Regions from separate parts of the Chryseobacterium sp. Marseille-Q8038 genome, predicted to be linked through region 2. Evidence: riboswitches for the same ligand, from Rfam matches in the RefSeq annotation. Region 2 holds a riboswitch; each other region holds the start of a gene.

Region 1 (4,675 bases), 140 kb from region 2:
TCAGCACATGACCAGGCTCCTGATTTTCTTTAATTTTCTGGTATTCTTCATCCAATTCATCCAATCTTGAAAGGAATTCTGATTTTGAAACTTCAAGCAGGCTTTCAGGAACCAGATTTTGGATATTGATATCTCCAAATTCATTGATTAAGTCCAGCTCTCTTGCAAGAATTAATAATTTTCTTGCCACATCATTTCCGGATAAATCTTCTCTTGGATCCGGTTCTGTATACCCTTTTTCCAAAGCTTCGTTGATGATGGTTGAAAATTTATCGTCTCTCAAAGAAAAATTATTGAAAACATAGCTCAATGTTCCTGAGAATACTCCTTTGATTCTTGTGATATTTTCTCCTGAAAGGTGTAATAACTTGATGGTGTCAATTAACGGAAGACCAGCTCCTACATTAGTTTCATACAGATAACGTCTGTTGTTTTTGCTTAACGTATATCTTAGTTTTCTGTATTCCTCAATAGGAAGGGTATTGAAAATTTTATTGGAAGAAACCAAATCGAATCCGTTTTCTGCCAAAGCGTGATAGTTTTTCACAAAATCCTTACTTGCAGTGTTATCCACAACGATCAGGTTTTCTAATTGATTTTCATTGGAGAAATTAATCAATTCTTCAACGTTAGATGGGTGTTGTGCCGTTAAGACCTCATCGCCCCAATTGGCATCAAATCCTTTTTTATTGAAGGCTATTTTCTTTGAGTTGGCTACAGCAACTACTTTAAGATCTATTTTTTTACGTTTCTTAATTTCTTCTGCAGATCCCAAAACCTGTTCTATCAAAGTCTTTCCTACGTTTCCGTGACCAATAATTGCCAGATGAACTGTTTTTGGTTTTTTGAAAATTTCAGATTCTATGATATTTCTTGTTTTTTCATCCTGTGAAGAAGTCACTACGATGTTGACTCTGTTTTCTCCGGCTACCTGATTCAGCAATAATGGGAAAACATTGTTTCTGGCCAGTTCAGCAAAGACTTTATTGAAATCTTCTGCTACAAAACCAATCACAGAAACATTATTGATACTATAGATCTGAGAAACTTTTCCAGATTTTCTTTCTGTTTCGAATTCATCAATAAGGCAAGCAACTGCTTTTTCTGCATCATTTTCGTGAACCAAAATAGAGATTCCGTTTTCTATAGCTTGTTGAGAAATTACTCCTACACTGATACGCGCTAAAGTAAGCGCCTTAAAAATACGTCCGTCAATCCCGATTTCTCCAAGGAAATCTTCTCCTTCAAATTTGACGATTGATCTGTTCTTCAAAAATTTTATTTCGTTAGCATTTTTCATTACTTCTGTAAAATGTTTTTTATGATATTATTTAATTGTTGATATTCCATTAGGAAGGCATCATGCCCGTGTATAGATTGGATCTCGTGATAAGAAACATCCTTATTTTTCTCTTTTAAGTTTTCAAAACACATTCGGATTTCAGAAGCCGGGAAGAATAAGTCTGTATCTACGGAGATCACGTGCATTCGTGCCTGTATGCTCTCCAGTGCTGTTTCATCAGCATTGATATTCATCAGGAGATGATTCATCAGCTTGTATGCCTTTAAACTAAACCTTCCGTTTAATGCATTACCATGATAAACCAACCAGTCTTCTGATTCCAAGCGTTGATTTTCCTTATTATATTGGTTTTGAAATCTGTCATTGAGTGATTGTGGAGTTCTGTAACACAACATGGCATGAATTCTTGCTTTCTGTAATGGTTCTTCTTTATCATTCAATAAGAATTTCTGAACCAGACATTGGGCATGCAGCCAATCGTGTGTTCTGTAATCACAGGCTATGGGAATAAATATTTCTGCGAGATCCGGCTGCTTGGCAAGCATTTCCCAGGCAATCCCTCCTCCCAGAGAACCTCCAATAATGGCATATATATTTTTGATATGTAAAGCTTTAAGCCCTTTCAGAAATATCGCAGCGATATCTGAAGTAGTGAAATCTTCATAGTCTTCAATTAAAAAATTATCATATCCGTTTCCGGGTATATTGAAACACAGAACAGTGTATTGATCAGTATCAACAATCTGATTTTCTCCTACCAATTGTTTCCACCAGCCTTTTTCTCCGGATACATTTGAGTTTCCGGTAAGAGCATGGTTGATTAAAATGATAGGGGCTGTAAACAGATCTTTCCCAAAAAGCTGATAGCTTAATGAGATATTGTATTCCTTTTGAGAATAAGTTTGATACGAAAGATTAATATAGTTTAGTTCTGTTTTCAATTCTATTAAATTTTAATACAATTGAAAATGCCACAGGAAATGGCTGAAAAGAACTTCAGTAAGTTATCTGTCCAAAATAATTTTGGTAGAACGTAGCACCTTCTTTGCTTGCACAAAGGGTTGCTAAGGTTTCATAGGGTCTAATCCCTCAACCTTTCTTGATAACATTTTCAATATTTGAATGAACGAATGGTGCAAAGGTAGTTCTTTTCTTTTAATTTCAAAAAAAAATTATTTTAATATTTTTAAAAGCCCTTAAACACAAGTATTTCAAGACTATATTAATAATTATTCAGATGAAAAAAATTGGAATTACTTCTCAAAAAAACTAACTTCGTATGGAAAAATGATGAGATATGACCGCTGAAAAAGAAAGATTACAAGATACCAAATGGAAAAACTGGGGACCTTATGTAAGCAACCGGCAGTGGGGAAATGTACGCGAAGATTATAGCCCAAACGGAAACGCCTGGAATTTTACCAATCATAATAATGCTGAAAGCTACACTTACCGCTGGGGAGAGGAAGGCATCGCCGGAATTTCTGATGTAAAGCAGCTGTTCTGTTTTGCTTTTTCGTTTTGGAATAAGAAAGATAAAATGGTAAAAGAACGATTCTTCGGATTGAGCAACCCTCAGGGGAATCATGGAGAAGACATCAAAGAAATCTTTTATTATCTGGATAATACACCTACTCATAGCTATATGAAGATGGTATATAAATACCCGATTAATGAATTTCCTTATGATGAGCTCGTTGCAGAAAACGGAAAACGCAGCAAGAAAGAGCCAGAGTATGAAATTTTCGATACCGGAATTTTCGATAATGATGAATATTTTGATATTTTCATCGAATATTGTAAAGCGGATCACAATGATATTCTGGCCAGAGTAACAGTCTGCAACCGAAGTCAGCATGCTGCCCCTATTCTTGTGGCTCCTACTGTATGGTTTAGAAACAACTGGAAATGGGGATACAATACTTATAAAGGAGAGCTCAATACTTCTCACGACGGAAGTATCAATATTGGACACGACAGTATTTCAATCAAGAAACTGTATTCCCGAAATTCAAATGCACAAAGTGTATTTTGTGACAATGAAACCAATACTCCTAAGCTTTACGGAGCTCCCCCATCTGAAAACACCTATTTTAAGGATGGAATTAATGATTATATTATTCATCAGGGAAACACTGTAAATCCTGAAAAAAGAGGAAGCAAAGCTGCTTTTCTTGTTGATGAGATTATTGATGGCGGGGAATCAAAAGTTTTTGAGTTCAGGCTATGTCCTGATGAAGCAGATAAGCCTTTTGAAAATTTTGACTCTATTTTTGAAACCCGTAAAGCGGAAGCCGAAGAGTTTTATAAAGGAATTCAGAATGATACCGTTAACGAAGATGAAAGAAATGTTCAGCGACAGGCTTTTGCAGGGCTTCTCTGGAATAAGCAGTTCTATCATTACAATATCGGAAAATGGCTGAAAGGAGACCCTAATTTGGAAGCTCCAAGAAACTTCAATGAATATGTAAGAAATACAGAATGGAATCATCTTCATAATAAAGATATTATTTCCATGCCTGATAAATGGGAGTATCCGTGGTATGCTACATGGGATCTGGCATTTCACTGTGTGCCTTTCTCCATTATAGATGCAGAATTTGCCAAAGGACAGCTTTTGCTCCTTACCAAAGAATGGTATATGCATCCTAACGGACAGCTTCCTGCTTATGAATGGAATATGAGTGATGTAAACCCGCCTGTACATGCGTGGTCGTGCTTCCGTGTTTTTAAAATTGATGAAAAAAATAATGGAAAACCGGATTTACTATTCTTAGAAAAAGTATTCCAGAAACTGCTTCTTAATTTCACCTGGTGGGTAAACCGAAAGGATAAGAACGGAAAAAACATCTTTGGTGGAGGATTTCTTGGTCTTGATAATATCGGAGCTTTTGACCGGAATATGGAATTAAAGGATGGCCAGCATCTTGAACAGGCAGACGGGACAAGCTGGATGGCGATGTATGCATTGAATATGATGCGTATTGCCATGGAACTGGCCCAGTATTATCAGGTATATGAAGATATGGCTATTAAATTTTTTGAGCATTATCTTTATATCGCCGAGGCCATGGAAAACCTGGGTGAAAGCACGAAAGGCCTGTGGAATGAAGAAGACGGATTTTTCTATGATGTTCTGCAGCTGGGAAATGGAGAAAGCGTTTCTTTAAGATTAAGAAGTATTGTAGGTTTGATTCCTATGTTTGCTGTTGAAATTGTAGATCATCATTTACTGGAAAAAATGCCGAATTTCAAAACCAGAATGGAATGGATTCTAAAAAATAAACCGGAACTCACCAAACTGGTCTCCCACTGGGATGAGGAAGGACATGGAAGAAAACACCTGATGAGTATCCTTCGAAAAAACAGACT
Region 2 (4,675 bases):
TAGCATGGCAGGCGCATTTTGTTACTAATATGTTTATCCGCCCTTCTCACTATGAGCTTGAAAACTTTGGAGAGCCTGATTTCACAGTAATCAACGGTTCTAAAACAATAAACCCTAACTGGGAAGCTCAAGGATTGAATTCTGAAAACTTCATTATGTTCAACCTTACTGAAAAACTACAGATCATCGGAGGTACGTGGTACGGAGGTGAAATGAAAAAAGGGATGTTCGCAATGATGAACTATTATCTTCCATTAAAAGGTATGGCTTCAATGCACTGTTCTGCTAACGTAGGAGAAAAGGGTGATGTAGCTTTATTCTTTGGTCTTTCGGGTACAGGAAAAACGACTCTGTCTGCGGATCCGAAAAGATATCTTATTGGTGATGACGAGCATGGTTGGGATAACAACGGAGTATTTAACTATGAAGGTGGATGCTACGCTAAAGTTATCGACTTATCTGAAGAAAAAGAACCGGATATCTTTGCTACTATTAAAAGAGATGCACTTCTTGAAAACGTTGTTGTGAACAATGGAGTAGCAGATTATACAGACGGATCAATCACTGAGAATACAAGAGTTTCTTATCCAATTTATCATATCAACAAAATTGTATTGCCTTCTAAAGCAGGTCATGCGAAGAAGATTGTTTATCTTTCAGCAGATGCATTCGGAGTACTTCCTCCGGTTTCCATCTTGAATGAAGATCAGGCTCAATACCACTTCCTTTGCGGTTATACATCAAAACTAGCTGGAACAGAAAGAGGAATTACAGAACCTCAGCCATCTTTCTCACCTGCATTTGGTGAAGCATTCCTTACATTACACCCAACAATGTATTCTAAAACATTGATCGGTAAAATGCAGGAGCACGGAGCTAAAGCTTATTTGGTAAATACAGGTTGGAATGGTACAGGAAAGAGAATTTCTCTGAAAGATACAAGAGCAATCATTGATGCAATCATTGACGGATCTATCGATAACGCTCCTAAAACTCAGGTTCCAATCATGAATCTTGAGATTCCTACTGAATTGCCAAACGTTTCTACAGGTATTTTAGATCCTAGAGATACATATGAAAGCGCTTCAGAATGGGAAGAAAAAGCAAAAGATCTTGCTTCAAGATATATCAAAAACTTTGAGCAGTATTGTGATACTGAAGAAGGTAAGAAATTAGTTGCTTCAGGACCTCAGTTACAGGAACAGACTATCTAATAGCTCTCTATAAACATAAAAAAAAGCCTCATCACAGATGAGGCTTTTTTATTAATATTTTTGACAGTTTTCAATCAATTCATCCTGTTCATCAAGTTTTAAGACTGTTGATTTGATTGATTCTTCAGTTAAATGTTTTATGATCATAAAATGTTTTGCAGAAAAATAAGATTCTTCGTCCAATATCTTATCTAAATACTTTGGAGTAGTGAAAGTCATCCAATATTTTGTTTTGTCAGAAAATTCAATGGTTACCTCTACAGCATCAGATTCAATATTTTCTATTGGATCATCTATGTTAACAGAAATTATTTCAGGTTCATTGTTTAAAGTAAAATAAAAATCAGAATACCATCTCAGTCTTCCTTCGTCATTCCAGATTCTTATATTTTCATCATTTATTTCTTCAACGATATAGGATTTTCTTTTCGTTAATTGCCCGGAATATATGCCAATGCTTTTACAGTAAATCTTATCCTTTATCTTCATAAATTATTCTCTTTGTATACATAATTATCTGTGAGAATCTGTGCTATTTGTGGGAAAATATAGACTGAAAATTACTTCAGGCTCAATAAAGCCAATCTGTACCCATCCATTCCAAAGCCGGATAAAACAGCATCTGTGTTCGCTGCCGTCACAGATTTCTGACGGAACTCTTCTCTTTTGTATATATTGCTGATATGTACTTCTACTTTTGGCTTGCGGATATTCTTTAAACAATCAGCGATAGCATAAGAATAATGGGTAAATGCTCCCGGGTTAATCACTACTGCATCAAAATCATCCTCCTGAAGTCTGTTGATAAGCTCACCCTCAATATTGGACTGATAATATTGTATTTCATGAGACTGAAACTCGGATTTTAAATTTTCCAAATAACTTTCCATGGAAACATTTCCATAAATTTCCGGTTCCCGGGTGCCCAAAAGATTGAGATTAGGCCCATTTATAATCAAAACTTTCATACTATAAAATTAAAAAGTTTTTTCAATTAATAATACAAAAATTAAGGTGTTCTCAAATATTTGTTTCATTGAATTATTAATAATGATATTTATCATGTTTGAATAAATGATAACGGCTACAACTCCTTATTGTAATGAGTTTTATTAAAATTTTATGTTAATTATTAAAAATTTATCATGAAAAATGAATAAGTCTACTTGTTTTGTAGACTAAAAGTTTTTAGCTTTGCAAACATATTTCGATCGGCTTATAAAGAAAGATGGAGGGAACTGACCCCGTGAAGTCTTAACAACCTACCCATTGGGCAAGGTGTTACGTTCAGCCTTTTAAGGAAAAATAAGCATTTGGTTTATCGTATTTATCGATGCCCTTTGCTGACTTTTCTGCAAAGGGCTAAATTTTAATATATGATAAATAAAATTGATTATGATTAGTAAAACTTTATTTAATTCTAAAGCTTGGATACCTCCGGTTGCTGCTTTTTTTCTGGGAATTACCAGTGTAAATGCACAGACTTCCAGGCCGAAAAAAGATAGCCTTCATGAAAAAGAGATTGATGAAGTAGTAGTGGTAGCTTACGGAAAAGCGAAAAGAAATAGCTATACCGGTTCCGTAGCTACAATTTCCAGTGATAAAATCAATAGCAGACCTGTAACGAATATTACGAAAGCATTAGAAGGACAGGTTGCAGGGATTCAGACTACCAGCGCATCAGGCCAGCCAGGTGCTGTTTCCACTATCCGAATCAGAGGAATTGGTTCAATAAGTGCTTCCAGTGATCCGTTATATGTAGTGGACGGAATTCCTTTTGATGGAAATCTGAACTCTATCAGTCCCAGCGATATTGAATCTATAAGCGTTCTGAAAGATGCTACAGCAAGTGCTTTGTATGGTTCAAGAGGAGCAAATGGGATCATCATCATTACTACAAAATCAGGTAAAAAAGGGGAAGCAAAAGTTAATTTTAATATCAGTCAGGGATTCTCCGGAAGAGCCGTTAAAGACTATGAACAGGTAAATACAGATCAGTATTTTCAACTGTACTGGGAAGCATTGAGAAATGGATATCAATCCGGGAAAGTTTCTTCTCAGCAGGCAGCTCAGATGGCAACAGACAACCTTATTTCTTCACTGGGGATTAATCCATATGGGACAGCTTATCCAAAACCTGTAGGTACAGATGGAAAGCTATTACCTGGTGCATCACCACTTTGGAATGATGACTGGAGAGATATCTTGCAGAGAGTGGCTTCAAGAAATCAGGTGGATCTTGATATCAGCGGAGGAAGTGAGAAAAGTAATTATTTCTTCTCTCTGGGGTATCTGGATGATAAAGGAATGGCTATTGAATCAGGATATAAAAGATATAATACCCGATTGAAAATCAATTCTGAAGTAAAAAAATGGCTGAATGTTGGGGTGAACTTAAGTTATACAAACAGTATTCAGCAGGCACCTACTTCTTCGGATTCCAAGGCCAGTAACATCATCAATGCGGCAAGATTTATTCCTTCATTCTATCCTTATTATGAAAGAAATGCTGACGGAACTTATATTTTGGATGCTGATGGAAACCCGGTTTATGATTTTGGAAAATACAGACCCACGAATGCGCTTCAGAATCAAAATGCCGCAGCAACCTTGCCATTAGACAAAAACGAAAATAAAGAGGACAACTTTTCAGGGAAAGGATTCATGGAATTTACTTTCTTGCCGGAGCTAAAATTCAAGACGAGTTTCTCTGTTGATTTGGTGAATTACAACGGACATTATTATTCAAATCCATTATTGGGGCAAGGCGCAGAGATTGGAGGATCTGTGACGAAAACCAATACCAGAACGCTTTCTTATACAACCAGTAATATTCTGACGTATGATAAAAAGTTTGGAAAACATCATGTAAATGCATTGGCAGGTCACGAATTCTATAAATATGATTATCAGACGATTTCCGGAACAAGAAGTCAGTTCTCACTGCCTTACTATTATGAGCCGGATGCCGCTTCTTTACTGGGAAGTTTCAGCGGAAACAGTAATAAATTGAGTTTATTGAGTTTCCTTGGAAAAGTAGAGTATGATTACAACAATACCTATTTCTTATCTGCATCAGGAAGGGCAGACAGCTCTTCGAGATTTGCAAAAGATAACAGATGGGGAAGATTCTGGTCAGTAGGAGGTTCATGGAAAATTTCAAACGAAGAATTTGTCAAAAGTCTGAATATCTTCAATCAATTGACATTGCGTGCCAGCTATGGAGGACAAGGAAATGATAAACTGCTTAGACCAAACGGACAGCCGCTTTATTATGCTTATCAGGAGTTGTACAGATTTATCAGTCTTGGTGGAGAACCGGGAACAACACTGGAAAAAACGTCTACCAATAATGTGAAATGGGAAACCAACCTTAATTTAAATGTAGGATTGGAATTCGCGATTCTGAATAACAGGATTAAAGGAAATATCGAATATTTTAAAAGAAAAAGTCAGGACCT
Region 3 (4,675 bases), 680 kb from region 2:
ATCTTCCGCTTTCTACGTTAAACTGATCCAGTCTGGGATCGGTAATATTGCTGGTAATTACAATCCTGTCTTTTACTTTTATCCAATATCCGTCTACCGAAATATAGAGTTTGTTTAAAGGTCTCAGGGTAAATCCAGCGCTTGCATTGACAGAGGTTTCCTGTTTAAGCTTATCAAACCCAAGAATTCTGGCTGCTTCGCTATCATTTCGGAAAATCCCTTTGGTTACAATTCCTGAACCGGAAGTAGAAATGTCGGCATAAGAGTTATTAAAATACTGCTGTTGAAGGGAAGGAGCTCTAAACCCTGTTCCTACCGCTGCTCTAATTGCATAATTTTTTACAAATTCATATCGTACTGCTAATTTCCCATTCAGGGTATTTCCAAAATCTGAATAATTTTCAAATCTGGCAGCAGCGTCAATATTGAGTTTTTTATCCAGATCATAGGAAACATCTGCATATACTGCCGTGGAATGTCTGTCTTTTTTCAGTGCATTGTCTGGAGAGAATCCGATAAAAGATTGAGATCCGCCTGCTCCAAGCACCGTTGATCCTTCGGTGGCAACATTTCCGTTGATGTCATATTGGGTATAAGAAGCTTCATCACCGGGTTTGATCTGATATTGTTCCAATCTGAACTCTCCCCCGAATCCGATATTAAAACGGTTTATCTTTTTGGAAACATCAAGATTAATCGTATTTTGAAGGAAGCTGTGTGCTCCAGCATAAAAACGGGTTGGTGAATTTGCTCCCAGGGAAGCATTATTGGTATTGCTAACATTGTAATTGAAGGTATTGCTTCCGAATGTATTGCTAAGGTCAAAAAACCAGTCACTGACATTATATTTTACTCCTACAGCATAGGAGACATCATATACTTGTGATCCGAGATTTGCCTGAAACCCGTTCGGATAAATGGATGAAACCACATTAGACGTTTCGCTTGGAAGTCTTCTGAAACCAAACCCTTTTCCTTCTTTGATACTGAAACCTCCGAAAGAATAGATCTTAAATTGATCATTAAAAGGATATTCTGCATTGAAAAACAACTGTCCCTGTCTGATCTGGGCATCTCCGATCTGAAAATTAAAATCGTCACGGGTTAGTCCTCGTTCTTTAATCTTTGCATCATCCGCTGCTCTTGCCGCTTCGGGATCATCAGCAAATGCATAGGCAAAATTATTTCCAAAAATATCCAGATCATGATTTTGAGTTCGTGTTGTTTTTCCTCTATGGCTTAATTGTAGGGAAAGGTTGATATAACCCTCTTTTTTTCCTAATGAAGTCCCATAATTGGCTCCTGCCTGATAAGTATCCCCATCATTTCTCCCAGTCAATCCATACGTAAGACTTGCTGAGGCTCCCGTATTTTTTTTAAGAATAATATTGATCACTCCTGCAATGGCATCAGAACCGTATTGTGCTGCAGCTCCGTCTCTTAACACTTCTATTCTATCAATCGCAATGACCGGAATTGTACTTAAATCTGTTCCTACAGATCCATTTCCAACCGTATTCTGATAATTAACTAAAGAGGTGGAATGTCTTCTTTTTCCGTTAAGTAAAATCAGGATCTGATCTGGTCCCATTCCTCTTAAGGTTACAGGATCAATATGCTCTGTTCCATCAGAAGCAGACTGTCTCACTGCATTAAACGATGGAATCACATAGTTCAGGAGATCCTGAGCCGTCATTTGTGGAGAACTTCTTTGTATTTTGTCAATATTAATAACATCTACAGGAACTGGTGTTTCCAGTTTTGTTCTTTTGACATTTCGGTTTCCGACAATGATGATATCTTCTATTTCTTTGCCTTTCTCCTCATTCTCCTGAGCAGCGACTAACATTGCCCCAAGCAATAATACAGCTGTGCTTAATTTTTTCATTTTTGTTCTTGCCAATTAATAATACGAATCTGACGGATCTTTCCGCAGATACACAAGACTTCAAGAAATGGAATTCATATAGAATATTGACTTCACTTATCTCCCCCTCCGGGTTGGAATTAGCACCTTTACACTTCTGGAACCGTGCAGGTTGCTAAGGTTTCACCGGGCCAAATCCCTCCACCTTTCTTGATAAATCTACTGCAAAAGTAGACTATTTTTTTAAATATACAAAAAAGCAGATCTGCTGTACTGCAAATCTGCCTTTCATTATTTTATAGAACTTGTGGTAAGTTTTATTTTTGAAACATTAAGATGATATTAAGGTGATAAGAGTATTAAGATAAGCTTCGTTTTAAGCTTAAAATTCAGAATGATCCATCTTAACGATACTTTATTTCTTAAATCCTTCTTAATGGTTTTACATATTCAACATTTTTTATAAGTCTAAACAGCTTGATAATTTGTTTTTATTTGATCATCATCTTTTGAATGGCAATTCCTGTATCCGATTTCAACTGTACCAGATAGGTTCCCGGTGGATAACTTATTTTCGTTTCATGTGTACCGTTTTCTTTATTCAGCTTGAAAGAGTCCAGCTTTTTACCCGTCATATCAAAAATTAAAATTTCTCCGTTTTTTGCTTTATTGAAAATGAATCGAGCGATTCCGTTTTGTATCGGATTATCTGCAATCTGAAGAGACAATTTGTTTCCTGTATTGATATCTATTGTTGACAAAGCACCTGCATAGTTTCCAAATATTCTGAATTCTCCAGGCTGTAAAGTAATCGGAGTTGTTGTAGAAGCCACATTCAAAATACTATCATCCATCAGATTCTGCCACTGCCCTGTGTAAGGGAAATAAGGCACCACATTTTGGGAAGAAGTAGTATAATTGGCTAATACTACTATATTTTTTATTCCAGTTGTAATTGCTGCATCATACACGTAAATTCTTGTGATCAGCCCATTTGGATCATTCGTAAGGTTATTGGATTCTATACTGTAAGTTTTAGATTTAAAAACCTGATGGGTATTTCTGATATTGATTATTTTAGCCCATGTATCATAAACTGCTTTTCTGTTTGCATTGGTATCATATCCTAATGTAAATGCAACAGGTTTCTCATCTGTTCTGCATCCGCTGTCGATAGTTCCGTTAGCACATCTGTTGATGCTGAATTCGTATCCCAATTCTCCAAACTGCCAGATCATTTTCGGACCGGGAATGGTAAAGAACGTAGCACCGAAAGTTTTCATCCTTTCAAGAGATGTATTCAGGTTTTTAACATCGTAGCTCCCATTAGTAGAACCATAGGCAAGGTTTTTAAACATCAGCCTTTCTTCATCATGGCTTTCTCCATATCCTACAGCACTCATATTGGTAAAGCCATGAAGACTGTGATTCATACGGTCATAATTGCTGTTTTCCTGATACCCCATTGTATTCTGGTTGTAAGGTTCTGTCTGCTTATTCCAAAGCATAACACCTTTTCCTTCTGCGATCCTGTAGTTTGCCCATTGCTGTTCCTCTGCATCAGTTCCCAGATGTTCAAAAATCATGTAAGAATTCGGGTCTATTGCCCACTGTCTGTCAGCATAATGTTTCATGATATCTACTCTGTCCTGTTGATAAGCATTGGTACAGGCTTCATCATTTTCAGAACAGCTTTGGGTAAATCCTTTTGTTAAATCCCAACGGAATCCGTCTATGTGATATTCAGTCAGCCATTGCTGAAGACATCTTTCAACGTAATATTGCGTTGAAGGACTCGTATGGTTAAAATCATTAAATACATTGTACGAATGTTTCGGAACCTGATTAAAATAAGGGTTGTCTGGCGCAACATTTCCATAGCCATCACCATCAGGATCTACATTCCACAGTCTTACCAAAGGTGAACGTCCCGTAGCGTGATTAAACGCAACATCAAGAATAACAGCAATACCATTCTGATGGCACAGGTCTACAAATTCTTTGAATTTTTCAGGAGTTCCATAAGCTTTGTCCAATGCATAATGGAAAGATGTATTGTATCCCCAGGAAAGGTTTCCGTCAAATTCCATGATCGGGAGCAATTCTATAGCATTGATTTTTAGATTTTTTAAATAAGAAATTTTATTAATCAATGACTGCCAGTTCTTTTCCTGTGTAAAGTCTCTCAATAATAATTCATACACTACCAGATCTTCTTTTGCAGGTCTTTGGAAATTGGTTATCTGCCAGTTATAAGCCGCTTGCCCTGTTTTAAATGTTGACACTTCAAAACCCTGTCCGGCAGGAAATGCAGGTAAGTTTGGATAGGTAGAAGCCGAAATCCACGGATCATCATAAGAAGATAATATTTGTGGTGAATAAGGATCTGCTACTTTTCTCAAATCATTGGTTCTGTATTGGAAAGTATAAAGCTGTTGAGGGGTAATCCCGTTGAGCTCAATCCAATAAAGATCCGGGTTTGTGGTATCTCTTTTCATTAAATAAGAATCATTCACTGCCCAGTTATTGAAACTTCCGATGACATGCACAAAGTTTTTACCCGGCGCATATAAAGCAAGTCCCACTTTGGTCTGATCTGTCGGGTGATAATTGATTCCCTGTTTAATCCAGTTAGGTATTGCTTCAGAAACTACATTTCTCGGAACCTGTAGGATAAACGTTGCGGTTTTAGAATTAGATCCCTGTGTAGCTATAAGCTCCATACTGGCATCCTGAGAAACAGTATAACTATAAGAATAAGATTGTGAAGGCGTTGTTGTTGAATTTACAACCGTTCCGTTGGCTTTT

The links. A riboswitch is a leader RNA that binds a small molecule or an ion and turns the genes downstream of it on or off. The one in region 2 is predicted to bind S-adenosylmethionine.
Region 1: another riboswitch for S-adenosylmethionine. It lies ahead of ACWPWS_RS24295 (alpha/beta fold hydrolase); the one in region 2 lies ahead of ACWPWS_RS23580 (SusC/RagA family TonB-linked outer membrane protein).
Region 3: another riboswitch for S-adenosylmethionine. It lies ahead of ACWPWS_RS20510 (TonB-dependent receptor plug domain-containing protein); the one in region 2 lies ahead of ACWPWS_RS23580 (SusC/RagA family TonB-linked outer membrane protein).

What each region holds. Positions count from the first base shown of each region.
Region 1 covers NZ_CBCOPN010000002.1:2,264,517-2,269,191, reverse strand. Annotated here, with positions in the region: gene ACWPWS_RS24300 (ACT domain-containing protein) at 1-1,300, opposite strand, end outside; gene ACWPWS_RS24295 (alpha/beta fold hydrolase) at 1,300-2,244, opposite strand; SAM riboswitch class I at 2,305-2,412, opposite strand; gene ACWPWS_RS24290 (MGH1-like glycoside hydrolase domain-containing protein) at 2,601-4,675, shown strand, end outside.
Region 2 covers NZ_CBCOPN010000002.1:2,120,725-2,125,399, forward strand. Annotated here, with positions in the region: gene pckA (phosphoenolpyruvate carboxykinase (ATP)) at 1-1,214, shown strand, start outside; gene ACWPWS_RS23570 (hypothetical protein) at 1,266-1,703, opposite strand; gene ACWPWS_RS23575 (type II 3-dehydroquinate dehydratase) at 1,775-2,182, opposite strand; SAM riboswitch class I at 2,428-2,526, shown strand; gene ACWPWS_RS23580 (SusC/RagA family TonB-linked outer membrane protein) at 2,610-4,675, shown strand, end outside.
Region 3 covers NZ_CBCOPN010000002.1:1,441,756-1,446,430, forward strand. Annotated here, with positions in the region: gene ACWPWS_RS20510 (TonB-dependent receptor plug domain-containing protein) at 1-1,888, opposite strand, end outside; SAM riboswitch class I at 1,982-2,087, opposite strand; gene ACWPWS_RS20515 (alpha-amylase family glycosyl hydrolase) at 2,359-4,675, opposite strand, start outside.